DNA from 4 places in the Bacillus sp. H1a genome. Region 4 is predicted to be linked to each of the others. Evidence: predicted binding sites of a transcription regulator. Region 4 holds the regulator's gene; each other region holds the start of a gene.
What was found. Region 4 encodes Rex, which represses fermentation and respiration genes when NADH is low (regulators of the CRP and FNR family bind a similar motif). Its sites were predicted from a motif close to TTGTGAAATATTTCACAA; they were not measured.
Positions count from the first base shown of each region.

Region 1: nirB (nitrite reductase large subunit NirB) is a predicted target of Rex. The motif match lies at 1,932-1,949, and genes of this name have one in related genera.
Region 2: pflB (formate C-acetyltransferase) is a predicted target of Rex. The motif match lies at 3,476-3,493, and genes of this name have one in related genera.
Region 3: adhE (bifunctional acetaldehyde-CoA/alcohol dehydrogenase) is a predicted target of Rex. The motif match lies at 2,645-2,662, and genes of this name have one in related genera.

Region 1 is NZ_AYMH01000077.1:505-8,789, forward strand. It holds gene ric (iron-sulfur cluster repair di-iron protein) at 69-776, shown strand; gene U860_RS0128205 (Crp/Fnr family transcriptional regulator) at 927-1,616, shown strand; gene nirB (nitrite reductase large subunit NirB) at 1,966-4,371, shown strand; gene nirD (nitrite reductase small subunit NirD) at 4,386-4,703, shown strand; gene U860_RS0128220 (uroporphyrin-III C-methyltransferase) at 4,762-6,186, shown strand; gene U860_RS0128225 (sirohydrochlorin chelatase) at 6,183-6,893, shown strand; gene U860_RS0128230 (precorrin-2 dehydrogenase) at 6,886-7,359, shown strand; gene U860_RS0128235 (hypothetical protein) at 7,585-8,088, opposite strand; gene narK (nitrate transporter NarK) at 8,145-8,285, opposite strand, start outside.
Region 2 is NZ_AYMH01000023.1:23,548-31,832, reverse strand. It holds gene nagE (N-acetylglucosamine-specific PTS transporter subunit IIBC) at 121-1,614, shown strand; gene U860_RS0111835 (serine hydrolase domain-containing protein) at 1,878-3,128, shown strand; gene pflB (formate C-acetyltransferase) at 3,604-5,853, shown strand; gene pflA (pyruvate formate-lyase-activating protein) at 5,923-6,654, shown strand; gene U860_RS0111820 (diglucosyl diacylglycerol synthase) at 7,066-8,232, shown strand.
Region 3 is NZ_AYMH01000005.1:34,955-43,239, reverse strand. It holds gene adhE (bifunctional acetaldehyde-CoA/alcohol dehydrogenase) at 1-2,533, opposite strand, end outside; gene U860_RS0103140 (bifunctional cystathionine gamma-lyase/homocysteine desulfhydrase) at 2,793-3,926, opposite strand; gene U860_RS0103135 (O-acetylserine dependent cystathionine beta-synthase) at 3,930-4,853, opposite strand; gene mtnN (5'-methylthioadenosine/S-adenosylhomocysteine nucleosidase) at 4,936-5,631, opposite strand; gene U860_RS0103125 (class I SAM-dependent methyltransferase) at 5,646-6,284, opposite strand; gene U860_RS0103120 (YrzA family protein) at 6,421-6,636, shown strand; gene U860_RS0103115 (YrrS family protein) at 6,671-7,336, opposite strand; gene U860_RS0103110 (penicillin-binding protein 2) at 7,453-8,285, opposite strand, start outside.
Region 4 is NZ_AYMH01000035.1:3,770-12,054, reverse strand. It holds gene U860_RS0116375 (ABC-F family ATP-binding cassette domain-containing protein) at 1-1,779, opposite strand, end outside; gene U860_RS0116370 (redox-sensing transcriptional repressor Rex) at 1,967-2,596, shown strand; gene U860_RS0116365 (YdiK family protein) at 2,626-2,817, opposite strand; gene U860_RS0116360 (type II CAAX endopeptidase family protein) at 2,814-3,563, opposite strand; gene groES (co-chaperone GroES) at 3,969-4,253, shown strand; gene groL (chaperonin GroEL) at 4,290-5,927, shown strand; purine riboswitch at 6,067-6,168, shown strand; gene guaA (glutamine-hydrolyzing GMP synthase) at 6,331-7,872, shown strand; purine riboswitch at 8,028-8,130, shown strand; gene U860_RS0116340 (NCS2 family permease) at 8,259-8,285, shown strand, end outside.

The sequences.
Region 1 (8,285 bases), on a different contig from region 4:
TAAATAGATTTTAAATTACTGCTATTCTACATTTAGATATTAAATTTAAACTTTATGGAGGCATTCATATGGAGCATACATTTACTGAGACTTCTATTATTGGTGATATTGTTACACAATTTCCAAAGGCTAGTGATCTTTTTAAATCATATAGAATAGATTTTTGCTGCGGTGGTAATAGACCACTTATAGATGCTATTAATGAGCGGAATTTATCAGCAACAGAGATTATCACAGAGTTAAACACTCTTTATCATAATACGAAACTATTAAACGAATCTGAAATTGATTGGAAAACTGCTTCTTATCGCGAATTGATTGATTACGTTATAAATAAGCATCATCGCTATTTAAATGAAGAGTTGCCACAGTTAAGTCCATATGTGACTAAAGTATTACGTGTTCATGGGGCAGGTCAGCCTCATTTAGCTCAAATTCATAAGCTATTTCATGAACTAAAGATTGAATTAGAACAGCATTTAATTAAAGAAGAAACGGAAGATTTCCCATTAATTTTAGAATTCGAACAAAATCCAACTGATGAAAACTATGCAAAATTACGTAAAGTAGTAGATGCGTTGGAAAATGAACATAATCATGCTGGCAATATTATTAAAGAACTTCGTAAAGTGACAAATGACTTTACACCTCCAGAAGGAGCTTGCGGCACTTATCGACTTGTTTACCAGCGCCTTGAAGCTCTTGAATCTGATTTATTTGAGCATATTCATTTAGAAAATAACATTTTATTTCCGCGTGCAATTACGATAGCATAAATAAAGCGCAGGACATGAGTATAAATACTCATGTCCTGCTTTTTCATTGTGTAAAAAACATTCACACTTCCCCCCACTATTTCACTGAAGAGCTTGATATAATTTAATTTATCGAAGAAATATATCAGTTAGCATTAAGGAGTTGTATTTATGAATGAAGAAATGATTAAAAAACATTTACGAGAGGTCTTCCTCTTTAAAGAACTTTCAGAAGAAGAACTACAGCCTATTGTAGATATTTCAAGTTTACGAACATATAAATCTAAGTCATTTGTATTTATGCAAGGTGAGCCACTTGACCGTGTTTTCTTTATCCACTCAGGGAAAGTAAAAATTCAAAAAACTGATACAACTGGAAAAGAGCAAATTGTGGCTGTACTTCAAGCTGAAGAAATGTTCCCACACGCTGGTTTCTTTAGGCGAGGTGTCTTTCCGGCTCATGCTGAAATAATTGAAACTGCTCAATTAATCGTTACACCAATCGCTGATTTTGAGAAGATTTTGATTCAGTACCCTGAATTATGTATAAAATTATTTAAGGTTCTAGGAGAAAAAATTGTGGACCTTCAAAACAGATTAGAAGAACAAATTCTTCATGATACGTATGAACAAATTATTATGTTATTACTTCGTTTATGTAAATCAAATGGTACACAGATAAATGATACTTATACATTAAAAACACAATTTACAAATCGAGAGCTCGCCAATATGATTGGATCCTCAAGAGAAACAGTTAGTCGTACAATAAGTCAATTAAAACGAAGAAAATTAATTGTTCTCGATGAAAATGGCTGTTACATAATTGACCCTAATGCTTTAGAAGCAGAAATCCTTTAAAAAATGAAACTTTCTCAACGGAGGATTCTTCATTCCCAATTGATTATTCCTCCTTTCTCTCTTCTTTAATGCCACTAAAAAACGTATTCTCTCATAAAATAAAACTTCTAATCAGTGGTCCCCCATAGACTATTAAGCATCCATCTCCCCTTTATACTTCCAATTCAATCTGGCTATCTGTCCACATAACCAAATATCCTTTTCTTTTCTTCCTTCATATAAATCCGAATTTTAACAATTTGTGAATCATTATAAAAATGTGATAAATATCACATCTCCCTATATTTTGATTTTCTATAATGGAAATATAATTATTTGTTCAACATTTCACATAAAAGGGGAAATGAATATGAAAAAACGTTTGGTTATGATCGGAAATGGTATGGCTGGAATACGCTGTATGGAAGAAATATTAAAACATGATAGTAGTTTATATGATATTACTATTTTTGGAGATGAACCGCATCCAAACTACAATCGTATTATGCTCTCTCATGTTCTTCAAGGCAAAACAAATATGCATGACATTATTATGAATGAATATAGTTGGTATAAAGAAAATGAAATAACTTTATATACAAACGAAAGAGTTCAAAGTATTGACCGAGAAGAAAAAGTCATTGTTACAGAAAAAAATCGTACTCTTACATACGACAAACTCATTATTGCAACAGGATCTAGTGCTTTTATATTACCTGTTGAAGGTTCCACCCTTCCTGGTGTGACAGGATTTCGAACAATTGAAGATACACAATTTATGATAAACAGAGCTAAAGACTATAAAAAAGCAGTTGTCATTGGCGGTGGATTACTTGGTTTAGAAGCCGCAAGAGGCCTCATTGACTTAGGGATGGATGTACATGTTGTTCATTTAATGCCGAGCTTAATGGAGCAGCAACTAGATTCCAAAGCTGCTTCCTTACTGCGTGAAGATTTAGAAGCGCAAGGCATGAAATTTCTTATGGAAAAGAAAACTGTGAAGATTCTTGGAACAGATCATGTCGAGGGCATTCAATTTGAAGATGGTGAAATTGTAAATTGTGATTTAATCGTGATGGCTGTTGGAATACGTCCGAATACCCAAATAGCAAAAGATGCTGATTTAATTGTAAATCGCGGTATTGTAGTCAATGACTATATGCAAACGAATGATGAATCCATTTATGCGGTTGGAGAATGTGCAGAACATGACGGTATTGCATATGGACTTGTTGCACCACTTTATGACCAAGGTGCAGTATTAGCAAAACATATAACACATTTACAAACTGCTGGATATGCGGGCAGTATCGTTGGTACACAATTGAAAGTTGCAGGTTGTGACTTATTCTCTGCTGGCCAAATTTATGAAGATGATCAAACGAAAGCAATATCAATCTTTGATGAATGTAAACGTTCCTATAAAAAAGTATTAATTCGTGACAATAAAGTCGTTGGTATTGTTTTATATGGTGATACCGCTGATGGTACACGCCTCTTTAGCATGTTAAAGAAAGAAGAAGACATACAAGAATATACAGCAGCTTCCCTTCTTCACAAAGCTGGTGAAGAAAGTGAACTTAACGTTGCTACTATGAGTGCTGATGACACTGTTTGCGGATGTAACGGTGTTACGAAAGGCACAATAGTTCATGCCATTTTAGAACAAGAATTAACTACTTTTGAAGAAGTAAAAGGATGCACGAAAGCCGCAGGATCTTGTGGTAAATGTCGTCCACTTGTTGAACAAATTTTATCTCATACACTTGGAGATGCTTTTGATGCCTCTGCACAATCTATTGGTATGTGTGGATGTACAACGTTATCACGTGATGTAGTCGTAGCGACAATTCATGAGAAAGGTTTAAAATCTCCAAAAGAAGTACGAAATGTACTTGGTTTTGCACATGAAGACGGATGTTCAAAATGTCGCCCTGCTTTAAATTACTATTTGTGTATGGCGATTCCGGAAGAATATGCAGATGATAAATCATCCCGTTTCGTTAATGAAAGAATGAATGGTAACATCCAGCATGATGGTACATTTTCTGTTATTCCACGCATGTACGGAGGCGTTACAACAGCAGATGATTTAATGAAAATTGCTGAAGTTGCGAAAAAATATGACGTCCCTCTTGTGAAAATTACAGGTGCGAGCCGAATCGGCTTATACGGTGTTAAGAAACAAGATTTACCTAACGTATGGGCTGACTTAAATATGACTTCTGGATATGCGTATTCAAAATCTCTTCGTAATGTAAAATCATGTGTTGGTTCTCGCTTCTGTCGTTTCGGTACGAAAGATTCATTAGGACTTGGTATGTTACTTGAACAATCATTAGAAATGGTAGATACACCTCATAAAATGAAGATGGGTGTAACGGGTTGTCCACGTAACTGTGCGGAAGTACTTACGAAAGATTTTGGCGTTGTCTGTGTCGAAAATGGATTCCAACTTTATATCGGCGGAAATGGTGGTACGGAAGTACGTGAAGCTGATTTTGTAATGATTGTCCCTACTGAAGACGATGTTCTTCGCATCGCAACAGCTTACATGCAATTTTATCGTGAAACTGGTATTTACGGAGAACGTACTGCCTATTGGACAGAACGATTAGGCTTCGATCACATAAAAACAATACTACAAGATACAAGTATGGTCACGATGCTAAATGAGCGTTTCCAAACAGCTCGTAGCACATATACGGAAGCATGGGGACAAGCACTAGAAACAAAATCATTAAAAGCGATGTATGAAGTAGAAACTGTAAAATAAGGAGCGTGCATTATATGTTACAAACGAAAGAAAAAATAAAAGTTATGCGTGCAGAAGACCTTCCTATTCAAATCGGTAAAGAGGTGCAAATGAAAGGTATGTCTATCGCCCTATTTCGTCTCTCAAATGGCGATATTCGAGCTGTAGAAAATCGTTGCCCACATAAAAATGGGCCATTAGCAGAAGGGATTGTATCTGGGGAATTCGTCTTTTGTCCACTGCATGATTGGAAAATTTCATTAATAACAGGTGAAGTTCAAAAACCTGATGACGGTTGTATTCAAACGTACGAAGTAGAAGTTATTGACGAAAATATTTATATATATATGTAATTTACAAAAGGAAGCCTCCCCTGGCTTCCTTTTAAATCAAAATAGACGAGGTGCGAATATGAACGGATATGTATATTTAGTTGGTGCAGGACCAGGTGATGAAGGGCTAATTACAAAAAAAGCGATAGATTGCTTAAAGTGTGCAGATATTGTCTTATATGACCGCTTATTGAATCCTACCTTTCTTAGTTATACGAAAGAAACATGCGAACTTATTTATTGCGGAAAAATGCCAAAGAATCATACTATGCGACAAGAAATGATTAACGCACACCTCCTTCAATTTGCGAAAGAAGGGAAAATTGTTGTCCGCTTAAAAGGTGGAGATCCATCGATTTTTGGCCGTGTTGGTGAAGAAGCAGAAACTTTAGCAGCAGCGAACATTCCATACGAGATTGTACCAGGTATTACATCTAGCATCGCCGCTAGTAGCTACGCAGGTATCCCCCTCACCCACCGTGACTACAGTAATAGCGTAACTTTATTAACTGGACATTCAAAAGGTCCTTTAACCGATCATGGAAAATTCAATTCATCCCACAATAGCGACACTATCGCCTACTACATGGGTATAAAAAACTTACCTACAATTTGCGAAAACTTACTACAAACAGGAAAGAAAGAAGATACGCCAGTAGCAGTCATTGAATGGGGTACAACTGGAAAGCAGCGCGTTGTCACAGGGACACTATCAACAATTGTTCATAACGTCAAAAACGAAAATATTACTAACCCTTCGATGACGATTGTTGGTGATGTCGTTTCCCTGCGTAACCAAATCGCTTGGAAAGAACGTAAACCATTGCATGGCAAGAAAGTTTTATTTGCATCTTCAACAAATAAAGAAAGTTCAATAAAACAAATGTTACAAGAATGCGGTGCAGAAATATATCAAATTCCAACTTTCAAAAAAAAAGAATACACATTAACCTCTGAACAAATCAATGAGATTTTTAGCGTTGATCGCCTTGTATTTTGTTCTGCTGAAAGTATAGAAATCTTGATGCGATCATGCAGTAAACATCATAAAGATATTCGTTCCTTACACGCGGAACTTCAATATATGAACCTTTCCGTTCAAGAAAAGCTTACGCAATATGGATTGTTAAGTAAACCTGCACAGTTTTCTTCTCATTCTACTATTTATTTAGGCCGAAACATTAACCGAATTGCTTTTATTCAAGAAAAAATTGGTGCTGGTTCTTATATGATGACTCATGAGTATACAATTGATAATCGCTTCGATGAAATTCATTCACGTATGCTTTCTGAATTCTCATGGGATAGCATTGTATTTGAAGGGCGTGCTTCAATTGATACGTTTCTAGCAGAAGTAAAACGTCTTGGCTTTATGCATATTCTTACTCTTCCCTTCTCGTATACAGACGTTCCAACTTTACACTATGCGAATAAAGTCGGGTTTCATAACGTAGATCATCCATTACAAGACATTATTACGAATAAGGATATGGTGAGACAATGAAAGGAATTGTATATGTTGGACACGGTAGCCGATTACAAAAAGGTAACGAACAATTCATTCACTTTATTCACTCTGTTATGAAAGAACGTAACGAAAGGATTCAAAAAATAGCTTTTCTTGAACTCACAACTCCTACCATTCAAGATGCAGTTACAGAAGCGGTAATAGAGGGAGCAACTGAAATAATGATTGTACCTGTTTTATTATTTGCAGCTGCTCATTATAAACGTGATATTCCTTTTGAGATAGAGCAAATACAAAAGAAATATCCACATATAACATTTTCAGTTGCACCACCTTTTAGTACACATCCACGTATGGTTGAACTTGTAGTAAAACGCATACGTGAAACTATGCCAATGCAAGGTAGTAGCGTTCTGCTCGTGGGACGAGGTAGTAGTGATCCTCAGCCCATATATGAGTTACAACAAATTGGTGCAGCTGTCGAAAGAAAACTCGGTATGCCAGTATCTTGTTCCTTTTTAACAAAAGGAACTCCCTCTTTTACCGCTGAGCTCAAAAATATAACATCGAATACTTCCCATGTATATGTTATGCCGTACCTTCTCTTTACTGGATTGTTGCTTCAAAAAATTAAATTGCACACAAAAAAATATGATCACGTTACAACTTGTAATTGTCTTCAGTTTGATACATATATGAAGTTAGCATTATTAGAACGAATGGAGGAATGTGTGTATGTATAGCATGTACCCTCTTATGTTTAATCTAGATCAAAAAGTAGTTGTTATAATTGGTGGTGGTAAAATTGCATATCGAAAAGCGGCTGGATTAAAAGATACAGGTGCTCTTGTCACAGTTATTAGCCCAGAGATTTGTGAGGAAATGAAGGAGCTTCCTTATATTACATGGAAGCAAAAAACTTTTACTAATGATGACATTAAAGGTGCCCATCTTATTTATGCGGCAACAAATCAACATACTGTAAATTTGATGGTCAAACAGGCCGCCCATGATTTCCAATGGGTTAACGTTGTAAGTGATGGTACAGCATCATCATTTCACACACCTGGCGTCATACGAAATGATGAATATGTTGTAACTATTTCAACTTCAGGTAAAGATCCATCGTTTACGAAGCGTATGAAACAAGAATTAACTTCTGTCCTTCCTAATCTTATAAAAAGACTTTCTCGTACTCACAAATTGTAATCTATTTCTTAGCTAAAATAGTAATTAACTTTGGACAAACGTTTTTTAGAGGCGTTTGTTCTTTTTGTTTTGGTTTCGTTTTTTAGAATCGCACAAGCAATTGGACAAGAATCTGCGAAGAAAAATAATGGTGTTGGAAACTTGTAAGCAAGTGAATTTTATGACAACTGCAACATTACGGCATAAAAAAACAGTTTATTGAGAGCAACTGGTTCAATAAAGGTTTTATATTGGATATTCATTCAACCAAATTAGCGCTTGTTCATAATCATCAAAAAATTTTACAGATTCTTTTGTATTGGATTGTTGTAAATAATTCATTATCTCCCCTTCTTCAAGGAGAAACGCAATTGCCTTACTGTGATTCAAAATGGTTTCATTGAAGAACTTATCTTTCCATACTTTTTGAACAGAAAAATGATTTGGCGTGTATCCTTTTCTATTCACCAACAATTTGTATTTCCGACCCTCGGAAATGAATTGCTGACAAACCTGCTCAAAGCCATTAAACCATTCATAAACATCATCTGTTTTTATCTTGCCAATTAGATGGGTAACAATTAAATCTCCTGAAACTGTTGTGCTGATATTCTGTTTACTCAACTTGGAATCATCTCCCTTAGTTACAATTATGCGTAAAAATCTCATAAAATCAATAAGGATAAAATTCTTATGCAATAAAGCAACATTATTTACGAAAAGAGACTTGTTATTAATAAAACAATTCATTCTCTTTTGTTCAAGTAAAAAAAAGGATGCCTCTACTAGACATCCTTTTTTTCTTATTAATTATTCTTTAACATCACTAACAGCTTCTCTTGGCTATACATCCACACTGTAATGATTAAACAAGCAAGTGCTACTTCTGACAATGCCATAAATCCAATTGCATAATGACCTGTTAGTTGGAATAGTAACGTTAAAAT
Region 2 (8,285 bases), on a different contig from region 4:
TCGGAAATAAAAACTACACATCTATACAACTATATGTTATTATGGTTATGTAATAGAAAGCGTTTTCTAAAGCGTCATTATAATGATAACGATTTCATAAATTTGATAGGGGGAATTAAAATGTTGCAGTTTTTACAACGTATTGGTAAAGCGTTAATGCTTCCAATCGCCGTACTACCAGCAGCAGGATTATTGCTTCGTTTAGGACAAGAAGATGTATTTAATATTCCTGTTATGGCACAGGCCGGTGCAGCAATTTTTGATAATTTAGCACTTATTTTTGCAATTGGTGTTGCAATCGGTTTGTCTGTTGATGGTAGTGGAGCAGCTGGACTTGCTGGGGCAATCGGATATCTTGTTTTACAAAATACAACGAATGCTCTAAGTAAGGCATATTCAGCAGCAGAGCTGAATGATAAATTAAAAAGTGTTCAGGATTTAGTTGGTTCAGTAGATCCAACTAAATTAGCAGATACAATGACAAAGGTTTCAAAAGCAGCGGCGTTAACGCCGAAAATAAATATGGCCATACTTGGTGGTATTATTGCGGGGGTTGTTGCTGGATTACTATACAACAAATTCTATAAGATTAAATTACCAGAATGGTTAGGATTCTTTGCTGGAAAACGTTTCGTACCAATTATTACTTCGATTGTAATGCTTCTTTTAGGATTAGTATTCGGTCAAGTTTGGCCAACAATTCAAAGTGGTATTGATGCAGTAGCACACGGTATCGTGAACTTAGGTTCAGTTGGTGCTGGTTTATTCGGATTATTAAACCGTTTATTAATTCCAATCGGTTTACACCATGTAATGAATACATACTTCTGGTTTGTACTTGGTGACTTTACAAATGCAGCTGGAGATATCGTTCATGGTGATATTGCACGCTTCTTTGCAAAAGATCCATCAGCAGGTATGTTTATGACTGGTTTCTTCCCAATCATGATGTTTGGTTTACCAGCAGCATGTTTCGCAATGATTGCAGCTGCTAAACCAGAAAAGCGTAAAATGGTTACAGGTATGTTAGCTGGTCTAGCATTAACTTCATTCTTAACTGGTATTACAGAACCAATCGAATTCTCATTCATGTTCTTATCACCAGTATTATATGGTATTCATGCAGTATTAACAGGTCTTTCTTTATTCATTACAACAACACTTGGCATTCACGATGGTTTCTCATTTAGTGCCGGGGCAATCGATTACGTTTTAAACTTCGGTATTGCAACAAAACCAGTGTTACTAGCGGGAATCGGTTTAATTTACGCAGCAATTTACTTCGTAGTATTCTACTTCTTAATTAAGAAGTTCGACTTAAAAACTCCTGGTCGTGAAGATGACGATGAGTTAGTTGAAGATGGTGATGCGCCAGTTGCTGGTTCAATTGGTGAAACTTATGTAGCTGCTTTAGGTGGAAAAGACAATTTAACAGTTATTGATAACTGTGCAACGCGTCTACGCCTACAAGTGAAAGATGCAGGTTTAGTAAATGAACCAGCATTAAAACGCGCAGGTGCAAAAGGTGTTATGAAATTAAGTAACACAAGTGTACAAGTTATCGTAGGTACAAACGTTGAGTCTGTTGCTGATGATATGAAAAAGCACGTATAAATAATTAGATAAGAGGATATCCCGAAAGATTGATAATAACGGTCTTTTAGAGGATATCCTCTTTTTTATGTTAAAAAAATAACGTGAATCTTACTTTTGTAAATTTTCTTTTTCTTTTTTGTACATATAGGTTGGTAATATGTTCGGTGCGTGATAAAGTAGGGATGACATAGAATGGAGTGTCTTTAATCTACAGAAATGATGTGGAAAAAGTCTTGTGTAGATGAATTAAATTATCGGTAAATAAGGGGAAAAAGGTAATCATGGATCAGGAAAAAAATACTGTTAATGGGAAAGCAAATCGGTCGATTGTATACATAAAAAGAACAATTATTCTAGCCCTACTATTTTCACTTGTATATTTCATGTATACAAAAATTGTTGCGCATAATAAAAAAGAGGAAACTTTAAAAGCAGCAGCAGAAATGAAGAAACAAGAAGAGATAAAAAAGAAAGAAGAAATGAAGAAGCAAGAGGCTCAAAAACAAAAAGAACTGAAAGAACAGGAAGAATTAGCAAAGCAAGCACAAGTAATTGAGAAGCAGGCAGAAGGACCACCTCAAGAAATTAATGAAAACGCTCAATTGGATCAATATTTGCAGGGCACAGGTTTTAGTGGGACAGCCGTTATTGTGAAGAATGGGAAAGTCCTTTTGAATAAAGGATACGGTATGGCGAACAAAGAGAAGCAAGTACCGAATAATTCAGAAACAACTTTTTATATTGGCTCTATTTCGAAGGCGTTTGTAGCGACTGCTATTATGCAATTGAAAGATCAAAATAAATTACAAGTAGAGGATACAGTTGCAAAGTATATTCCGGATTTTCCTCAAGGTAATGGTATTCAGCTAAAACATTTATTAACACATACATCAGGAATTCCTGAATATGAGCAGGGAAAAGATGATATTTCTCATGAGGAATTGATAAGGCGAATAGGAAACCAAAAGCGTATTGGGGCTCCAGGAGAGAAATGGAAGTATTCAGATTCGAATTACTCCATACTTGCCTACATTGTTGAAAAAGTAAGTGGGCAACCATTAGAAGAATATATTAAACAGCACATCTTTGCTACTGCTGGTATGAAGCATTCTGGTTTTGGTAGAGCGTTAGAACAAACAAGATTCCCATCAACTGGTTATAAAATAGTAAATAATAATATGACAACACCTAATATTCCGAGTATGTCACAACTATATGGTTGCGGTGATATATATACAAGCGCGCATGATTTATATTTATTTAATGAAGCGCTATTCTCTGGAAAATTAATTTCAAAAGAGAGTTACAATCAAATGTTTACGGCTGTGAAAAAGGATTATGGATTTGGATGGTATGTAGATCCAGGAAGTTATTCGAATCACGGTGTAATGCCAGGATGGAATTGTTTAAATGGATTTAGTAAAAACGGAAGTGTGTATGTTGTTTTATTATCTAACATTCAAAATAACATTAAATCCTTTGGTAAAGTGAATAATGACATTTATACGATGTTACGAAATATAGAAGTGTAAAAGACTGTCCTTTTTGGATAGTCTTTTTTTTTCAAAGAAGCGCTTGGAAATAGAAATAGAGGAGTTATATAGCGGTTCTGGAGGAGTGCTGGACTTAAAAGCCCACACTGATCAAAGCTTCACTTTATCTTATTGTGAAAAGAAGTGTACCTAATAGGTACACTTCTTTTCAGTCTGCTATAAAAAAACTATAACAGATTAGGAGATAAGAGTATTACAGTTCTACAATGGGTATCGTTCTTATATTACAAAATAGGACTCGTATATAAGGGTACAAAAAAATACCTTTAAAGAAAGGGTTAATTACAAAGGATTTAAAATGAAGTTTACACTATGCATATAGTAGTTTGCTCAATATTTCACAAACATGTCACAACTATTTCGTCCACTTCCGAAAAAAAGTAGTATTCTAAGTGTGTAAGCTGTTATATAAAAAATCTTAGTCCTGTACTAATCAAAAATGGAGGAGATTAGGATGACTCAAGTATTAGAAAATGTAAAAAACGCGTGGGAAAACTTTAAAGGTAAAAAATGGAAAGCAGAGATTGATGTTCGCGATTTCATTTTAAATAATGTAAACGTTTACGAAGGAGAAGACTCTTTCTTAGCGGGAGCAACTGAGGCAACGAAAAAACTTTGGGATCAAGTAATGGATTTAACAACAAAGGAACGTGAAAACGGTGGCGTTCTTGATATGGATACAAAAATTGTTTCTTCTATTACATCACATGAACCAGGATATTTAAATAAAGATATTGAAAAGGTAGTCGGTTTCCAAACTGATAAACCATTTAAACGTTCTTTACAACCATATGGTGGTATTCGTATGGCAGAACAAGCTTGTGAAGCTTATGGATATGAAATGGACAAAGAACTTAGTAGTATTTTCAGAGACTGGCGCAAAACTCATAACCAAGGTGTATTTGATGCATATACACCAGAAATGAAAGCAGCTCGTAAATCAGGTGTTATTACTGGTCTTCCAGATGCATATGGACGTGGACGTATTATCGGTGATTATCGCCGCGTAGCGTTATATGGTATAGACCATTTAATTGAAGCGAAAAAAGCTGATTTTAATTTAACTGGTGGTGTAATGAGCGAAGAGACAATGCGTTTACGCGAAGAATTATCTGAGCAAATGCGTGCACTTCAAGAATTAAAACAAATGGCTGCTTCTCATGGCTTCGATATTTCTAAGCCAGCAACAAATGCACAAGAAGCATTCCAATGGTTATACTTCGCTTATCTTGCAGCAATTAAAGAACAAAACGGGGCAGCAATGAGCCTTGGACGTACTTCTACATTCTTAGATATTTATATTGAAAGAGATTTAGCAAATGGTACTTTAACAGAAGAAGCAGCACAAGAAATTGTTGACCATTTCATTATGAAATTACGTCTTGTGAAATTTGCAAGAACATCTGATTATAATGAACTATTCTCTGGAGATCCAACTTGGGTAACTGAATCTATCGGTGGTATTGCACTAGACGGTCGTCCATTAGTAACAAAGAACTCATTCCGTTTCTTGCATACATTAGATAATTTAGGGCCAGCACCAGAACCAAACTTAACAGTTCTTTGGTCTAAACAATTACCACAAAACTTTAAAAACTACTGTGCGAAAATGTCTATTAAAACATCAGCAATTCAATACGAAAATGATGACATTATGCGTCCAGAATATGGTGATGACTACGGTATTGCTTGTTGTGTATCTGCAATGAGAATTGGTAAACAAATGCAGTTCTTCGGAGCACGTGCAAACTTAGCAAAAGCATTATTATATGCGATTAACGGCGGTAAAGATGAAAAATCAAAAGCTCAAGTTGGTCCTGAGTACGCACCAATTACTTCTGAAGTATTAGATTATGAAGAAGTTATGCATAAGTTTGATATGACAATGGAATGGTTAGCGGGTCTATATTTAAACACATTAAATGTTATCCACTACATGCACGATAAATATAGCTATGAACGTATTGAAATGGCACTTCATGATACAAACGTTCTTCGTACGATGGCAACAGGTATCGCGGGTCTATCTGTAGTAGCAGACTCTTTAAGTGCAATTAAATATGCAAAAGTAAAACCAATTCGTGATGAAAATGGTATTGCAGTTGATTTCGAAATCGAGGGAGATTTCCCTAAATACGGTAACAATGATGATCGTGTAGATCAAATCGCAGTAAATCTTGTGAAAACATTTATGAATAAGCTTCGCAAACATAAAACATATCGCAATTCTGTTCATACAATGTCAATCTTAACAATCACATCTAACGTTGTATACGGTAAGAAAACTGGTAACACTCCAGATGGACGTCGTACTGGAGAACCATTTGCACCAGGTGCAAACCCAATGCATGGCCGTGATACAAAAGGTGCATTAGCGTCATTATTATCTGTAGCTAAATTACCATATGAAGATGCACAAGATGGTATTTCTAATACATTCTCTATTATTCCAAAAGCGCTTGGTAAAGAAGATGATGTACAAGTACGTAACTTAGTATCTATGCTTGATGGATACGCAATAAAAGAAGGACATCACTTAAATATTAACGTATTTAATCGTGAAACATTAATGGATGCAATGGAGCATCCTGAAAAATATCCACAATTAACAATTCGTGTATCTGGTTACGCTGTTAACTTTATTAAATTAACTCGTGAACAGCAAATTGATGTAATTAACCGTACAATGCATGAAAGCATGTAAGTGAAAAAAGTGCCCCTCTGCTTTTAATATATGGTGGAGGGGGGCTGTTTCAATAAAGGAGGAAGTAACATGGTAAAAGGAAGAATACATTCTGTAGAGTCTTGTGGTACTGTTGATGGCCCAGGGATTCGTTATGTCATATTTACACAAGGGTGTTTATTACGTTGTCAATATTGTCATAATGCTGATACGTGGGAGATTGGTAAGGGAAAAGAAATAACAGTTGAAGAAGTGATGCAGGATGTGACATGTTACCTTCCATTTATTGAAGCTTCTGGAGGCGGTATAACGGTTAGCGGTGGAGAGCCACTACTACAGTTAGACTTCTTAATTGAGTTGTTTAAAAAGTGCAAAGAAGCTGGTATCCATACAACAATCGATTCTTCTGGCGGTTGTTATTCTGAAGAACCAGAATTCCAAAGCAAGCTAAATATTTTAATGGATTATACAGATTTAGTTTTATTGGATTTGAAGCATATTGATTCAAAGAAACATCGTAAATTAACAGGGAAACCCAATGAACATATTTTACAATTTGCTCGTTATTTATCAGACAGAAAGAAACCAATTTGGGTAAGACATGTATTGGTTCCTGGTGTTACTGATGGTGAAGAAGATCTGCAAAAATTATCAAGCTTTATTCAAAGCTTATCTAATGTTAAGAAAGTGGAAGTGTTGCCATATCATAAGCTCGGTGTCTATAAATGGGAGGCACTTGGACATAAGTATCCACTTGCGGATGTGAATCCACCGACAGAAGAAAATGTTGAACATGCGAAACATATTTTAAAAGCAGTCTAATCCATATATTGGATTAGGCTTTTTGTTTCTTCATAAGAAAATATAGAGTATATATTTAGAAAGGAGTATACTGAAAATAGAATATCCATATTTTTGTAAAGAATAAGCGGAGAAATTTACATAATTGTAAAGGGAAATCAAAATAGTAAAAAGAATTAAGAAGTAAAAGAATGAGTATCATGGAATATAGAACGTTTGTAAGTTATTGCGAAAGCTCTTATAGGAAAGTATAATGTAAAGATATGAGCACAGATAGGATTAAGGGGTCAATCTTATATGCTTTGCATATCCACGACAGGTACATAGCTAACAGGAGAGTATTGGAATCCGAGTATGTAATTTTTAAGGAAAATGTTTTTCCTATTGTCGTATATGCAATATGGAGAAACAAAAAGCTAGGAGTGGATTTGTTTGATAAAAAACCCCAAGGTTTTAATATTAACTGCACATTACGGTAACGGTCATGTGCAAGTAGCAAAAACATTAGAACAAACATTTCGCCAAAAAGGAATCAAAGATGTAATCGTGTGCGACTTGTTTGGAGAATCACATCCAGTTATAACCGATATTACAAAATATTTGTATTTAAAAAGTTATACGATAGGAAAAGAATTATATCGTTTGTTTTATTACGGTGTAGAAAAAATTTATGATAAGAAAATAGCATCTTGGTATGCGAATTTTGGGAGAAAACGTTTGAAGTCGCTCTTACAGGCGGAGAAACCGGATATTGTTATCAATACCTTTCCAATCATCGCTGTACCAGAATTGAAAAAACAAATAGGTATTTCTATTCCTGTTTATAACGTATTAACGGATTTTTGCGTGCATAAAATATGGATTCATCGAGAAGTAGATCGTTATTTTGTAGCAACTGATCATGTGAAAAAAGTGATGGTTGATATTGGTGTGCCTTCAGAGCAAATTGTTGAAACAGGGATTCCGATTCGTAGTAGTTTTGAGCTAAAGATAAATCCAGAAATTATATATAATAAATATCAGTTATGTAAGGATAAAAAGATTTTACTAATTGTAGCAGGTGCTCATGGTGTGCTTGGGAGTGTAAAAGAACTATGCCAGTCATTTATGTCACTACCAAATTTACAAGTAGTTGTCGTTTGTGGGAAAAACGAAGCTTTAAAGCAGGATTTATTGGGACTACAGGAGAAAAGTTCTGATGCTTTAAAAGTATTTGGTTATGTTGAAAATATTGATGAGTTATTCCGTGTTACTTCTTGTATGATTACGAAGCCAGGTGGTATTACATTAAGCGAAGCAGCAGCATTACAAGTACCTGTCATTTTATATAAGCCTGTCCCAGGACAAGAAAATGAAAATGCGTTGTATTTTGAAAGAAAAGGGGCTGCAGTTGTAATCCGTGATGACAGTGAGGTTTTTGCAAAAACAGAGGCGTTATTACAAGATGATATGAAGCTTCTCCAAATGAAAGAAGCCATGAAGAGTATTTATCGTCCTGAACCGGCAGGTCATATCGTGGATACAATTTTGGCAGAAAATCATGCAGAGCCGAATCATATACCTATTAAATCACCAGCTCTTGCCGAATCTTTTACTTAATATGAAACCCCTCTTTTAAACTTTTAAAGAGGGTTTTTTATTATTTTAACAAA
Region 3 (8,285 bases), on a different contig from region 4:
TTGTACATTGGTCTTCAAAAGCTCTTTCTGCTAACACTCCGACAACCTCTTCAAATTGTTCTTTAGCAACTCCTTGTCCTGCAATACTCATATTAATATTCAATTTTTTTCCAAGCGCAATAATTGCTTGAACGAGTGATTCCACACCTTCTGCTGTTGAGCTTGCTGGAAGTCCGAGCATTCTCGCAATATGTGCATAGCGTTCATCCGCTACAAAGTGCTCATATTTTGGGAACAATGCGTGTTTTCTTGGCTTAATAGCATTATAGCGGACTACGTGCGGCATAAGAATTGCATTTGCACGTCCGTGTGGAATATGGAATTCTGGTCCAAGTTTATGTGCTAAACTGTGATTAATACCTAGGAATGCATTTGCAAATGCCATGCCTGCGATTGCGGAAGCATTATGCATTTTTTCTCGAGCTTCTTCATCATTTCCATCTTTATATGCTCTCGGTAAATACTTAAATACGAGATCAATTGCTTTTAATGCTAAACCATCTGTATAATCATTTGCCATAACAGACACATATGCTTCAATTGCATGTGTTAATACGTCCATGCCAGTATCTGCTGTTACATGAGGCGGTACTGTCATTACAAATTGCGGATCAACAATCGCTACATCTGGTGTTAATTCATAATCTGCGAGCGGATACTTTATATTATTTTTCTTATCTGTAATAACCGCAAATGGCGTCACTTCTGACCCTGTTCCTGATGTTGTTGGAATTGCAACAAACTGCGCTTTATTTCCTAATTTCGGATATTTACATGTGCGTTTTCGTATATCTAAAAACTTCTGTTTAATTCCATAGAATGTTGTTTCTGGGTGCTCATAGAATAGCCACATCCCTTTTGCTGCATCCATAGCTGAACCACCACCAAGTGCGATAATTACATCTGGTTTAAAGCTTTTCATCATGTCCGCACCTTTAAAAACAGTTTCATCTGATGGATCTGGCTCGACTTCAAAGAAAACTTCAACTTTCACATCATTTACATGTTTACGTAAATAGTGTGTAACTGTATCTACATAACCATGCTCCACCATTCCTGGATCCGTTACAATAAATGCACGTGAAATATTGGGCATGTTTTCTAAATATGCTGTCGCATGTTTTTCAAAATAAATTTTTGGTGGTAATTTGAACCATTGCATATTCTTTTTTCTATTTGCCAGCCTTTTTATATTTAATAAATGAGTCGCCGTTACGTTTTGGGAAACTGAGTTTTTCCCGTAAGAACCACAACCAAGCGTAAGTGATGGAATAAATCCGTTATATATATCGCCAATTCCCCCTTGTGATGAAGGTGCATTTACGATGAGACGGCAAGCTTTCATGCGTAATCCAAATTGTTTTTGTACTTCTTTATTTGTAGAATGAATGACTGCTGAATGCCCTAAGCCACCAAGGTCTAGCATTCCTTCGCAGTATGTTAATCCTTCTTCTAATGAATTTGCTTTTACACAAGCTAATACTGGGCTCAGTTTTTCACGAGATAGTGGATACGCTGCTCCGATCCCTTTAATTTCAGCTATAAGAATTTTTGTATCTTCAGGTACAGTAATCCCTACTAATTCGGCAATGTACTGTGCTGATTTCCCAACAATATCACTATTTACTGCACATGTATTTTCATTAATAACAAGTTTCTCTAATTTTTTTCTCTCTTCTTCTGTTACAAAGTAACAATTATTTGCAATCATTTCTGTTTTAACATCATCATAAATTTCCTTATCTACAATGATAGCTTGTTCTGATGCACAAATCATTCCGTTATCAAACGTTTTCGATAAAATCAAATCATTAACAGCTCGTTTAACGTGTGCCGATTTCTCTATATAACATGGTACATTACCAGGGCCTACACCTAACGCTGGTTTGCCAGTAGAATAAGCTGATTTCACCATACCAGCTCCTCCAGTTGCTAGAACGAGTGCAACACCTTCATGGTTCATTAATTGTTTCGTTGCTTCGACAGAAGGTCTTTCAATCCATTGAATACAGTGCTTTGGTGCACCAGCCTTCACTGCTGCATCATATACTGTTTTCGCCGCTGCAATGGAACAATTTTGTGCAGAAGGGTGAAATGCGAAAATAATTGGATTTCTCGTTTTTATTGCGATTAATGCTTTAAACATCGTTGTCGACGTTGGATTAGTTACTGGTGTTACTCCTGCTACTACACCGACAGGTTCCGCAATTTCTATTATTTCTTCATGAGGATCTTCGTGAATAATTCCTACCGTTTTATCTTTCTTTATGCTATGCCAAATATATTCAGTGGCAAAAATATTTTTAATGCATTTGTCTTCATATACACCACGGCCCGTTTCTTCAACAGCCAACTTCGCAAGCGGCATATGTTGATCAACACCTGCAAGCGCCATTTCATGAACAATGTTGTCAATTTGCTCTTGTGTAAAACTATCTAATGCTTGTAAAGCTTTTTGACCGTTCTTCACTAACGTATCAATCATCTCTTTTACCTCTTGCATTTCATTTACAACTTTCTCTTTGACTACCATGTAAATTTCCTCCTATTCTACTATCGTGGTCCTTATATGTCCCTATAGGTCAAAATAAGTCCCTATTATCGTAAAAAAAATAGAGTTGCCTTCTTACATGAATCTCATTGTTTGTGAAATATTTCACAAGTTTGTTCGTGAGTAACATTTCATGAATTTAATATACAGGAAATCATTTCATTTGTGTGTGTCTAATTTGTGAAACATTTCACAAATTAACCTTTTAAAAAAGCACTGCTCTATAAGCAGTGCTTTCTTATTATGCTAACGCTTGTGCTAAATCTTCAATTAAATCTTCACCATCTTCAATACCGACAGAAATACGAATTAATGTATCTGTAATTCCTAATTCTTTACGGCGATCAGCTGGAATAGATGCATGTGTCATTTGTGATGGAATAGAAATTAAGCTTTCTACTGCTCCTAAGCTTTCAGCAAGTGTAAAATATTGTAGTTTTTCTAGCACTTTATTTAATGTTTCTTCACTATCTACATCAAATGAGATGATTGCACCAAATCCATTTGCTTGTTCTGTTGCTAATTCGTGATTTGGATGCGATTCAAGACCTGGATAATATACTTTATTTACTTTTGGATGGTTATTTAAAAACTCGGCAATTGCACGTGAATTCGTTTCATGCTCTTCCATACGAATTCCTAGTGTTTTTAAACCACGAAGTAGTAAGAAGCTATCTTGTGGTCCAAGAATGCCTCCTGTTGAGTTTTGTACGAAATGAAGGTCTTCTGCTAATTGTGGGCTATTTACAACTACTAGGCCTGCAACCACATCACTATGCCCACCTAAATATTTTGTTGCACTATGAAGTACAATGTCTGCTCCTAAAGAAATTGGTGACTGCCAATACGGCGTCATGAATGTGTTATCAATAATTGTTAATAAATCTTTCTCTTTTGCAAGAGTGGATATTTTCTTAATATCAGTAATTTTCAGTAACGGATTCGTCGGTGTTTCCACATAAATCGCTTTCGTATTTGGGCGAATTGCTTCTACAACTTCCTCTAGGTTTGTTGTATCTACAAAGGTATGCTCAATGCCGAAACGGTTTAGTACTTTTGTAATAACGCGGTATGTTCCACCGTAAACATCATCTGTTAAAATGACGTGATCTCCTTTTGAGAATAACATAATTGTTGCTGTAATAGCTGCCATCCCTGAACCAAATGCAAATCCAGCATGACCATTTTCTAATACTGCAATCATTTCTTCTAAAGCTGAACGAGTTGGATTACCTGTTCGTGAATATTCATATCCTTGATGCTTACCAACTGCTTCTTGTTTGTACGTACTCGTTTGATAAATCGGTACGTTTACAGATCCAGTTGAAGGTTCTCCTATGCGAATACCATGAATTAACTTTGTCTTTGCTCTCATTTTTTATTCCCATCCTTTGTATATATCTTTACTTAAATAACGCTCACTACTATCTGGAAAAATCGTTACAATATTTGTACCTGGTTTTGCTTTTTCAGCCTCAAGCAAGCTTGCATGGAATGCCGCTCCTGAAGAACTTCCAGCGAGAAGACCTTCCTTTTGCGCTAATTCTTTTACACGTAAAAATGCATTTCGATCAGAAATCGTATGAATTTCATCGAAATAAGATGTTTTTAAAAATGGTGGAATAAATTCAAGACCAATTCCTTCTGTTTCATGTGAGCCAGCCTTACCACCATTTAAAATAGAGCCTTCTGGTTCTACAATAACCGTTTTAATATCAATGTTTTTCTCTTTTAAATAAGACGCAGTTCCCATAAACGTACCGCCAGTTCCTGCCCCTGCAACAAATATGTTAATCTCTCCATTCAGTGCATCCCAAAGTTCAGGACCTAGTGTTTTGAAATAAGCACGAGGATTTGCTTCATTAGCAAACTGACTTGGAGAGTATGAATTTGGTATTTCCTTTACTAATTCTTTTGCCTTTGCAATTGCGCCGGTCATTCCCTGCTCAGTCGGTGTATGCACGACCGTTGCACCTAACGCTTTCATTAATTCTTGCTTTTCAACACTAAATTTTTCTGGTACACAAACAATGACGCGTAAATCATGTTCTAACGCTGCAAGTGCCAGTCCAATGCCAGTATTTCCAGCCGTCGGTTCAATAATTGTTCCGCCCTGGGTAACAAGCCCTTTTTCTAGTGCATCTTCGATTAATTCCCTTCCTAAACGATCCTTAACGCTTCCGCCTGGGTTGTAAAATTCAAGCTTTGCAAATAAACGGACTCCTTTCGGAAGTGAAAAACGAGTAATTTCTACGATTGGTGTATGGCCAATCAACTCATGAACGCCACGATATACATTCATCGTGTTCTCCCCCTTATTTGCCAATAAAGAAAAGGCAACTGTATGTATTTTCTTTATATGAGACAGTTGCCTTTTTGTTACATTACTTTAACTCTTCTAGTACTTTTACGATAAAGTTTGTAGAATGAAGAGCTGCTTGATCTAAAAATTGATCAAATGAAACATTTGATTCTTTACCAGCAATATCAGAAAGTGCACGAATAATAACAAACGGAACTTCATATTGGTGGCATACTTGCGCAACAGCTGCTGCTTCCATTTCTACTGCATAAAGGTCTTCAAATTTATCACGAATTGCTGCAACGCGGTTCGGATCACTCATAAATGAATCACCTGTTGCAATCATACCTTTTACAACTTGAATATTTTCTTCTGCTTGCATACATTTCTCAGCTAATGCAACTAATGCCTCATCAGCTTTAAATCCAGGTGGCATTCCTGGCACTTGACCATATTCGTAGTTAAATGCTGTAACATCTACGTCATGATGACGAACTTCTGTTGAAATAACCACATCTCCAACATTTAAAGAATGATGGAATCCACCAGCTGAACCAGTGTTGATTACTTTTTCAGGTTTATATCTTTCTAATAAAATTGTCGTTGACATCGCTGCATTTACTTTACCAATACCAGACTTTAGCAAGATTACTTCATGTCCTGCCAATAGCCCTTTCGTAAATTCACAACCTGCAACAGTTTCTGTTTCTGCTTGTTCTAGTTTGTCACGTAAAATACGTACTTCTTCTTCCATTGCTCCAATTACAGCAATTCTCAATCTAATCCCTCTTTCTATTGCTTAGTTGCCTCCATTACCCATACAAAATGATTTAATCTCGTAAACGTTACATGGAAGCCATTGTTTTCAAAAATAGATTGCATGATAGGAATACGTGTATAGTATTCTGTTTGCAAATCGTTTGCTAACTGATGAAAACCTCTTTGTTTTGCTGTTTCAACAGTTTTATCATATGCATCTTGATCTGCAAATATCGTATCAGCAAACACTATTTTACCACCTTTGTTTAGCAATTGACTATACTTCGCAATTGCTACGTCTTTTTCTTCATCTGTTAAATGATGAAATGCATAGGTGCTCACAATAGTATCAATTGAATTTGGGACTTCAAATGAAAGAAAGTCACCCTCTGTAATTGAAAACTCTTTTGGTAATTTCTCTTTTGCAATAGTACGCATTTCGCGTGACGGTTCTATACCGTAAACTGTGCGACCAGCAAGTAATAATTTATTTGTTAAATTGCCAGTACCAACACCGAATTCTAATACGTTGCCAAATGACTTGTTAACTACATCCTCTAAAATGTCCTCATAATGGGCGAAAACTTCTTTATATTGTATATCTTCGCCTTGTACAAATGAATCGTACGTATGAGCCCATTCATCAAATAAACCATTAAATTCTATGCCCATAAAAATTCCCCTTTTTCTTATCGGTTTTATCAGTATGATATTCCCTCTTTCTAAAAATGTCAATTGAAATGCACATAGTATTTCCTTCTTTTCTTTGTTACACTATAGGTGATTACATAGGAGAGGGGTCGTCTTCGTGTCATTTACCTTTGAAATGTTAGAAGATAAAGTAGAGTTTTTTGAAGCGGCGGACTTAGCTTCTTTAGAAAAAAAAATTAGTGAGCAAATTGATAATAATAAAGCACTTATGCTCGAAGTACATCATATCTCGCATCAAATGATTATGGATTCTGAAAGCAAAAGACCTTATTATAGTGCGGTTGTTCATTTTAAATTAAAGAAATTACGCTAACTAAAAAAGAGAAGCTCCTAAGAGCCTCTCTTTTTTAGTTTAGAGTTTGAACAAGTACTGGTTTCCAGCCCTCATTATCTACCCAATCAATGTTTACATAATATTTTTTACCTGATTGCTTATCTTGTACGTTACCGTAGGCTTTATTCTTACCGTTATTTCCGATTCTATGAATAACTAATTGCTCTACTGGAACGTCAATTGCAGCGGAAATCGCTTGATTCATCTCATTCCAATCTGCTGTACCTTTTTTAAACGTCATCGCAGGTGTTGCACCTTGTTCTGTACCTACTGGCTTCCAAGAAGGTTTCGTATAAGCATCTGTTGCCTTTGGCTGTGTTTTTTCAGCTGATACTTTCTCATTAGCTTTTGCTTCTTCATTAGCTTTTGCTTCTTCTTCAGCTTTTTTCTTTTCTTCTTCAGCCTTTTGCTTCTCTTCTTCTTTTTTCTTAGCCTCTGCTTTTTCTTGCTCGTTCTTCTTCGTCTCTTCTTTACCTTTAGCTTTCTCAGCTTTATTCTCTTTTGTTGTTTGCTGAGCTACTTTTTTATCACTAGGAGACGCTTGCTCTTTTGTATCAGGAACAAACAATTGATATGCTACTATAGCTACTGCTACTAATACAATAGCAATCGCAATATTTAAAACACCGTTTTGACGACGTTTTTGTTGTTTCTGTTGGAATCTAGATCCTCCTGCCATTCTTCAAACCTCCATGCAGTTTTTCATACTTGCTATTGTAACATTAAATCTAGAAAGGTTGAACATTTACAATAATATTTTCACGAAATGAGAACATTTCATAAATAATTGCAAGATTACTTTTCATTTTCTAATTGATAAATTGCTTCTACCAGTTCTGTAAAAACTGGTGTAACTACATTTACGTTACTATCTGTTTCTATATCAACTACAACTAAAGCATATCTTGGGTTTTCATATGGAAAATAACCTGCAAACCAGCGATTCACCTTCGCTCCTTTTCCTGTTTGTGCCGTCCCAGATTTTCCAGCGACGTTTAGTGGCAACGAACGAAATGCCTTTCCCGTTCCCTTCTCCATCGTTACAACGCCTCTTAATAACGCTTGTAGTTTTTTCACCGTTTCATAAGAAAGTTGTTTCCCATTTAATTTATGGTTTTCAAATGTAAAAAAGTCGGTTCCATTTTTATACACTATTTTTTTCACAGCTTTCACTTCCAGCTTCTCTCCATCTCTAGCAATTGTCGCCATCATATTCGCTATAGCTAGAGGTGACACGCGTACATCTTTTTGTCCGACCATCGTTTGGGCAATCGCTTTTCTACTATCTTTATTTTCTTCACTTCCCCAAATAGTAGCACTCTTTTCTTCTGGCAATTGCTCAAATTCCGGTGTATGAAATACGGAACCTTTCCACCCTACCTTCTGACTTGCTCCTAAGGCCTCTAAGTACGTTTCTAAAACTTCACTATCCTTTTGCATTAGTTCATTACCTAATGCGGCAAACGTCCGATTACAGCTTCTAGCAAAGCTTTCCTTAAAATTTAATGACCCCATCATAACTTGTGGCAGATTTTCATCGTATAAATCCGTATTACAGTTAAATGCACGATTAAACCGCACCAAATTCTCATCAATTACTGCTGCTGCAACTACTGTTTTAAAAACAG
Region 4 (8,285 bases):
TTCTAAGCCTAAGATATTTTGTTCTAGTTCTTCAATTTTTCGAGTACGTTGACGCTCTAACTTTTTACGTTCTTTTTCTTCGAGATAATTTAATTTTTCTTGTGCAACTACTTTTTGAACAGGTACTTCATCTTCTTGTTGTTCAAATTCTGCACGCTCAATCATTTCATTTTTCTTTTCAACGTAGTAATCGTAATCACCTAAATATTCCTGTGCACCTTCTGTTGATAACTCAACAACGGTTGTCGTTACGCGATTAATAAAGTAGCGGTCATGTGAGACGAATAGAAGAGTACCTGGATAATCAATTAAAGCATTCTCCAAAATTTCTTTACTATTTAAATCAAGATGGTTCGTTGGCTCATCGAGAATTAATAAATTTGATTTTTGCATCATGAGTTTTGCAAGAGCTAATCGAGCCTTTTGTCCACCACTAAGAGAAGATACTGGTTTTAATACATCATCCCCTGTAAATAAAAAGTTGCCTAGTATAGTGCGAATTTCTTTTTCGGGTTGCAGGGGATATTCATCCCATAGTTCATTTAAAACTCGCTTAGAAGATGTTAAGTTGGCTTGCTCTTGATCATAATAACCAACAGATACATTTGATCCGAAAGCAACGTCTCCGTGTAATAGCTGTAACTTATTCACAATGGATTTTAATAATGTGGATTTTCCAATTCCGTTCGGTCCAACTAATGCAACACTGTCACCGCGAGTTAAGCGCATATTTACATGTTCAATAATCGGTTCCTCGTCATAGCCAATAGTTGCATCTTTTACTTGCAAAACATCATTTCCACTTTGTTTTTCAATATCGAAGTGGAAGGAGGCTGATTTAGAATCACCTAATGGTCTAGTTAATAATTCCATTCTGTCTAATTGTTTACGGCGACTTTGAGCGCGTTTCGTCGTAGATGCACGAGCGATATTTTTTTGAACAAAGTCTTCAAGTTTAGCGATTTCATCTTGTTGTTTTTCATAACGTTTCATCTCTTGCTCATATAATGCTGATTTTAAGTCTAAATATTTACTGTAGTTACCAACAAATCGTCTGCTTTCCTTATTAGAAATTTCGTATACTTGTGTAACGAGTTTATCTAAGAAATAGCGATCATGGGAAACGATTAAAATCGCACCAGGATAACCTTGTAAATATTGTTCAAGCCACGTTAGTGTTTCAATGTCCAAATGGTTTGTAGGCTCGTCTAAAATAAGTAAGTCTGGTTTAGTTAATAATAATTTCCCAAGAGCTAAGCGTGTTTTTTGTCCACCACTTAATGTAGAAATTGTCGTCTGGTGCGTTTCAACTGGGAAGCCAAGACCACTTAAAATTGAGCGGATATCCGCTTCGTACTGATAACCACCTTGATCTTTATAATCTAATTGTAATTGGTCATAATCAGCTAATAATCTCTCATATGTAGCCGCATTTGAAAAGTTTTCTTCTTTTCCCATCTCTTGCTCTAGCCTTCGAAGTTTCGTCTCCATTTGCTGTAGATGTGTAAAGACGGTTAACATTTCATCCCAAATTGTTAAAGATGTTTCTAATCCGGTATTTTGAGCTAAATACCCAATTGAGACATCTTTCGGCTTTATAATTTCACCACCATCATGAGATAACTCTCCGGCAATTATTTTTAATAATGTAGATTTCCCGGCCCCATTTCGGCCGACTAATGCGATACGATCTTTTGTTTGTACTTCCAATTTTATGTTTGCAAGAATTGTTTCTGCACCGTATAATTTCGAAAGTCCATTCACTTGTAATAAAATCAATGTTTTCACCTCAAATAATTTCTTAACTTTGCCATGTTTATATTTCTCAATCATACTAAAAATAGTGTATAGTTTAAAATAAAGAGAGAATACTTCTTCTCTTTATTATACAAGGAAATTCATGAGTGCTAAACTTCTGAATTTGATTCAAGTATATGAATAAAGATAGGAAGAGAGGAGAGGTTATATGGATCAGCAGAAAATTCCACAGGCCACTGCTAAACGATTGCCTCTATACTATCGATTTATCCAAAACTTATCTCTTTCTGGTAAGCAACGTGTTTCATCAGCCGAATTGAGTGAAGCGGTAAAGGTTGATTCCGCAACTATTCGAAGAGATTTCTCATACTTTGGAGCGTTAGGGAAAAAAGGGTATGGATATAACGTGAATTATTTATTATCATTTTTCCGTGAAACACTTGACCAAGATGATATTACACGTGTAGCGCTTATTGGAGTAGGTAATTTAGGGACCGCTTTCTTACATTATAATTTCACGAAAAACAATAATACAAAAATTGAAATGGCGTTTGACGTTAGTGAAGAGAAAGTTGGAACAGAAATCGGAGGAATTCCTGTATATCATTTAGATGAATTAGAGGAGCGTTTATCAACTGATATACAAGTGGCAATATTAACGGTACCCGCTACAGTAGCGCAAGCTGTGGCAGATAGATTGGCAGAAACGAACGTGCATGGTATTTTAAATTTCACGCCAGCACGATTAAATGTGTCAGAGAATATAAGAATTCATCATATTGATTTAGCTGTAGAGTTACAAACGCTTGTTTACTTTTTGAAAAATTATCCACAATAAAACGCAGAGGGGACAACCTCTGCGTTTTATTATTGTTTTTTCTTTGTGAATTTGACTAAGATAAGGCGAAGTGCCAAATTGAAATCAATTGTTGCCATAACTGCAAATAGTATTGTCCACATATTCCAGATTGTATCTGTCACGTTCGTAATGGCGAAGCGTGTGAAGACACACCCAAGAAGGAAGTACAATGCAGCCATGAACAATGGTGAGTTTCTCATATTAAAAATCCTCCGATAAAGCCTTGCATTTTTTCAGCTTCTTTAATCATTTCTTGAATGTGCTCATTACTTACTACAACTTGAGCGACTGCAACCAATGTATTCATTGCAACATGAGCTGCAATAGGAACGATAATTCGTTTCGTTTTTACGTATAAAAAGGCGAATACGAGCCCCATAGAAGTGTATACCAATAAGTGAGTAAAATCAAAATGAATCGCCGCGAATACAAGCGAACTAATGATAGCTGCAATAAAGAAGTTAAACTTCTTATAAAGTGTGCCAAATAAAATTTTCCTAAATACGATTTCTTCTAAAATAGGCCCTATTATAGATATAACAATAAGGAACCAAGGTGTCGTTCTTGCGATGTCCATAAGCCTTGCTGTATTCTCAGATCCAGGTGTAATCCCTAATAAACGCATTTCAATCATACCGGCAATACTTTGTGAGAACAGTGCTAAGAAGAACCCGATAATAATCCATCCAATTGTAGCTGGAGCAGAAGAGCGCATTTTATCTAAATGCCGGTCACGAATATCTGTTTTAAGTAACCAAAGTACGATACATAATGCAATAAAGAAGCTAATGATTGCCCAATGGCCAGTTATGATTTGACCTTTTTCCTCAATGGTAAATTCTCTATTATCATAGAGTCCTGTTTTTAGGAGAAGTGGTAATCCAACAATCCCAGATAACTGCATTAAAATGTATGTAACGATAATCCACCAATATTGTTTCTTCAAATGGCTTAACCATCCTTTCTAACTCTAGTGTATGAGATAAGGTAGGATAACATGTAAATATCCTATCTGTGATATAAACGTTCAATCGTATTATGATTTTTTTGTAAATCTGTATTTAAAAATGAAATAGGAGACAGGAAAAAGTTGTACGTGTAGCGAAAACAACTTAGGGTGTCTTTCATATTGTAACATACGAGAAGTGGAAACAACGATTCATATAGTAAAGGTAGTAGAAGAAACAACAATTATATATAGAAACGTTTATATAGTAATTTGCGAAAAAATTATGATTTTTTTACTTGCAAAAGAAATTGAGATTATTTATTATTATAAGTGTGTTAGCACTCGGGAGAGTTGAGTGCTAATAAATAAAATTTACATAACAAAATGAGGAGGTTATTGTTCATGCTAAAGCCATTAGGTGATCGCGTTGTAATTGAACTTGTTCAAGCAGAAGAAAAAACAGCAAGTGGTATTGTATTACCAGACACTGCAAAAGAAAAACCACAAGAGGGTAAAGTTATTGCAGTAGGTACTGGTCGAGTGCTTGAAAATGGTGAGCGTGTTGCTTTAGAGGTAGCAGCAGGTGATCTTATCATCTTCTCAAAATATGCAGGTACTGAAGTGAAATACGAAGGTACAGACTACTTGATTTTACGTGAAAGTGACATTTTAGCAATTATTGGTTAATTATATACATTTAAAAATTCAAGGGGGTCAATTATTATGGCAAAAGATATTAAATTTAGTGAAGAAGCACGTCGTTCGATGCTTCGCGGTGTCGACACTCTTGCAAACGCAGTAAAAGTAACACTTGGACCAAAAGGTCGTAACGTTGTACTTGAGAAAAAATTCGGTTCACCACTTATTACAAATGATGGTGTAACAATTGCAAAAGAAATCGAATTAGAAGATGCATTCGAAAACATGGGTGCGAAATTAGTAGCAGAAGTTGCTAGTAAAACAAATGACGTAGCTGGTGATGGAACGACAACTGCAACTGTATTGGCGCAAGCTATGATTCGTGAAGGTTTAAAAAACGTAACAGCTGGTGCTAACCCAATGGGTCTTCGTAAAGGTATCGAAAAAGCTGTTACTGTTGCAATTGAAGAATTAAAAACGATTTCTAAACCAATCGAAGGTAAATCTTCAATCGCACAAGTAGCTGCTATTTCTGCTGCTGACGAAGAAGTAGGTCAATTAATCGCTGAAGCAATGGAGCGCGTTGGTAACGACGGCGTTATTACTTTAGAAGAATCTAAAGGATTCACAACAGAATTAGACGTAGTAGAAGGTATGCAATTTGATCGTGGATATGCATCTCCTTACATGATTACTGATTCTGACAAAATGGAAGCAGTTCTTGATAACCCATACATCTTAATTACTGATAAGAAGATTTCTAACATTCAAGAAATCTTACCAGTATTAGAGCAAGTGGTACAACAAGGTAAACCACTTCTTATCATTGCTGAAGATGTAGAAGGCGAAGCATTGGCTACATTAGTAGTGAACAAACTTCGTGGTACATTCAATGTAGTAGCTGTTAAAGCTCCTGGATTTGGTGACCGTCGTAAAGCAATGCTAGAAGATATCGCAATCTTAACTGGTGGCGAAGTAATCACTGAAGAATTAGGACGTGACTTAAAATCTGCTACAGTTGCATCTTTAGGACGCGCTGGTAAAATTGTTGTAACGAAAGAAAACACAACTGTAGTTGAAGGTATTGGAAATGCACAACAAATCGAAGCTCGTATCGGTCAAATCCGTGCGCAATTAGAAGAAACAACTTCTGAATTCGATCGTGAAAAATTACAAGAGCGTCTTGCAAAACTTGCAGGTGGCGTAGCAGTAATTAAAGTAGGTGCGGCAACTGAAACTGAGTTAAAAGAGCGCAAACTTCGTATTGAAGATGCACTTAACTCAACTCGTGCAGCAGTAGAAGAAGGTATCGTTGCAGGTGGTGGTACGTCACTTATGAACGTATACACGAAAGTAGCTTCTATCGTAGCTGAAGGCGACGAAGCAACAGGTATCAACATCGTACTTCGTGCACTAGAAGAGCCAGTTCGTCAAATCGCAATCAACGCTGGTCTAGAAGGATCTGTAGTTGTAGAGCGTCTAAAAGGCGAAAAAGTAGGCGTTGGTTTCAACGCAGCTACTGGCGAATGGGTAAACATGCTTGAGACTGGTATCGTAGACCCAGCAAAAGTAACTCGTTCTGCACTTCAAAACGCAGCATCTGTTGCAGCTATGTTCTTAACAACTGAAGCAGTTGTTGCTGATAAACCAGAACCAGCTGGTGCTGCTGGAATGCCTGACATGGGCGGCATGGGCATGGGCGGTATGGGCGGAATGATGTAATTCCGTTCGCTCGAAAAACATCCACTTCTATATAGAAGCGGATGTTTTTTTGTGTTTTTGAGAAAAGGAAAATAATTTCTGTAGAATTTTGTCGCTTTCTCTCTTGACCATATTGATACTTCATTGTTAGAATCTAGGAAGATAATATAAAACGATCCTTCATATATCCTCAATGATATGGTTTGAGAGTCTCTACCGGGTTACCGCAAACAACCTGACTATGAAGGCAGTGTGTCTTATATTTATAAAGAGCGGAAGACTATCTTTCTTTATAAAGCCAGACCCCTGCCTTTTCTTTGTTATGAGACTAGAGGCGGAGGACTGGCTTTTTTTATTATATTAGTAATGCTTTTTGCCTAATTGGTAAAAATATTTATATACGAGAACTAACGTTGGGGTGATTATTTTGAAGAAGCAACACGATACAATTATCGTTTTAGATTTTGGGAGTCAGTACAATCAGTTAATAGCACGTCGAATTCGTGAGTTCGGTGTATACAGTGAACTTCATCCGCATACAATTACTGCAGAAGAAATTAAAGCAATGAATCCAAAAGGGATTATTTTCTCAGGTGGACCAAACAGTGTATACGGTGAAGGTGCATTACATTGTGATGAAAAAATCTTTGAACTAGGATTACCGATTTTCGGTATTTGTTACGGTATGCAGCTGATGACACAACACTTCGGTGGTAAAGTAGAGCGTGCAAACCACCGTGAGTACGGAAAAGCTGTTCTTAAAGTAGAGAACGAATCAAAATTATATGCGAACCTTCCAGAAGAGCAAGTTGTATGGATGAGTCATGGTGACTTAGTAACTGGTTTACCTGAAGGATTCGTAGTAGATGCAACAAGTGAGTCTTGTCCAATTGCTGGTATGAGCAATGAAGAGAAAAACTTATACGGTGTACAATTCCACCCAGAAGTACGTCACTCTGAGCACGGTAACGATTTAATTAAAAACTTCGTATTCGGCGTATGTGGTTGTTCTGAAGGATGGAACATGGAGAACTTTATCGAAGTAGAATTAGAGAAGATCCGTGAAACTGTTGGAGACAAAAAAGTACTATGCGCACTTAGTGGCGGTGTAGACTCTTCTGTTGTAGCAGTATTAATTCATAAAGCAATCGGTGACCAATTAACATGTATTTTCGTTGACCACGGCTTACTTCGTAAAGGTGAAGCAGAAGGCGTTATGAAAACATTTAGCGAAGGCTTCCATATGAACGTTATTAAAGTGGATGCACAAGAACGCTTCATGAACAAGTTAAAAGGTGTAGAAGATCCAGAACAAAAACGTAAAATTATCGGTAACGAATTCATTTACGTATTTGATGATGAAGCTTCTAAATTACAAGGTATGGACTTCTTAGCGCAAGGTACACTTTACACGGACATCGTTGAAAGTGGTACAGCAACTGCACAAACAATTAAATCTCACCATAACGTTGGTGGACTTCCAGAAGACATGCAGTTCAAATTAATTGAGCCTTTAAACACTTTATTTAAAGATGAAGTACGCGTATTAGGATCAGAACTAGGAATTCCTGATGAAATCGTATGGCGTCAACCATTCCCAGGTCCAGGACTTGGTATTCGTGTATTAGGTGAAATCACAGAAGAGAAATTAGAAATCGTTCGTGAATCTGATGCGATTTTACGTGAAGAAATTATAAAAGCAGGATTAGACCGCGAAATCTGGCAATACTTCACTGCGCTTCCTGGTATGCGTAGCGTAGGTGTTATGGGTGACGAGCGTACTTACGATTACACAGTAGGTATCCGTGCAGTAACATCTATCGACGGTATGACAGCTGACTGGGCACGTATCCCTTGGGACGTATTAGAGAAAATCTCTGTACGTATCGTAAACGAAGTAAAACACGTTAACCGTATCGTGTATGATGTAACGAGTAAGCCACCAGCAACTATCGAGTGGGAATAGTATTATAATAAAAAAGATCCATCTATCGTTTATGTATAGATGGATCTTTTTGTTTTTGCTATTAATACGAACAAAATTAAGGGAAATTATAAAAATGTTCGCTTTTAAATTGACAAAACCACCGCCTCGAGTTAATATGATTATGTAATTGATACGAAAAGTGAATATTATAGCCGTCGTATAATATCGGGGATATGGCCCGAAAGTTTCTACCTAGCTACCGTAAATGGCTTGACTACGAGGCGTTTTTATAAAGATAAGGGGAAACTTGTCTTTGTTTATAGAACGCTTCCATGTATATGCAATGGAAGCCTTTTTTATTTTTATAGATAAAAGAGGGCTAGGGTGAAATGCGGCGAGTAATCATATAACGGGGGAAACGTAGGATGAAACGCTATTTTCAGTTTGATGAG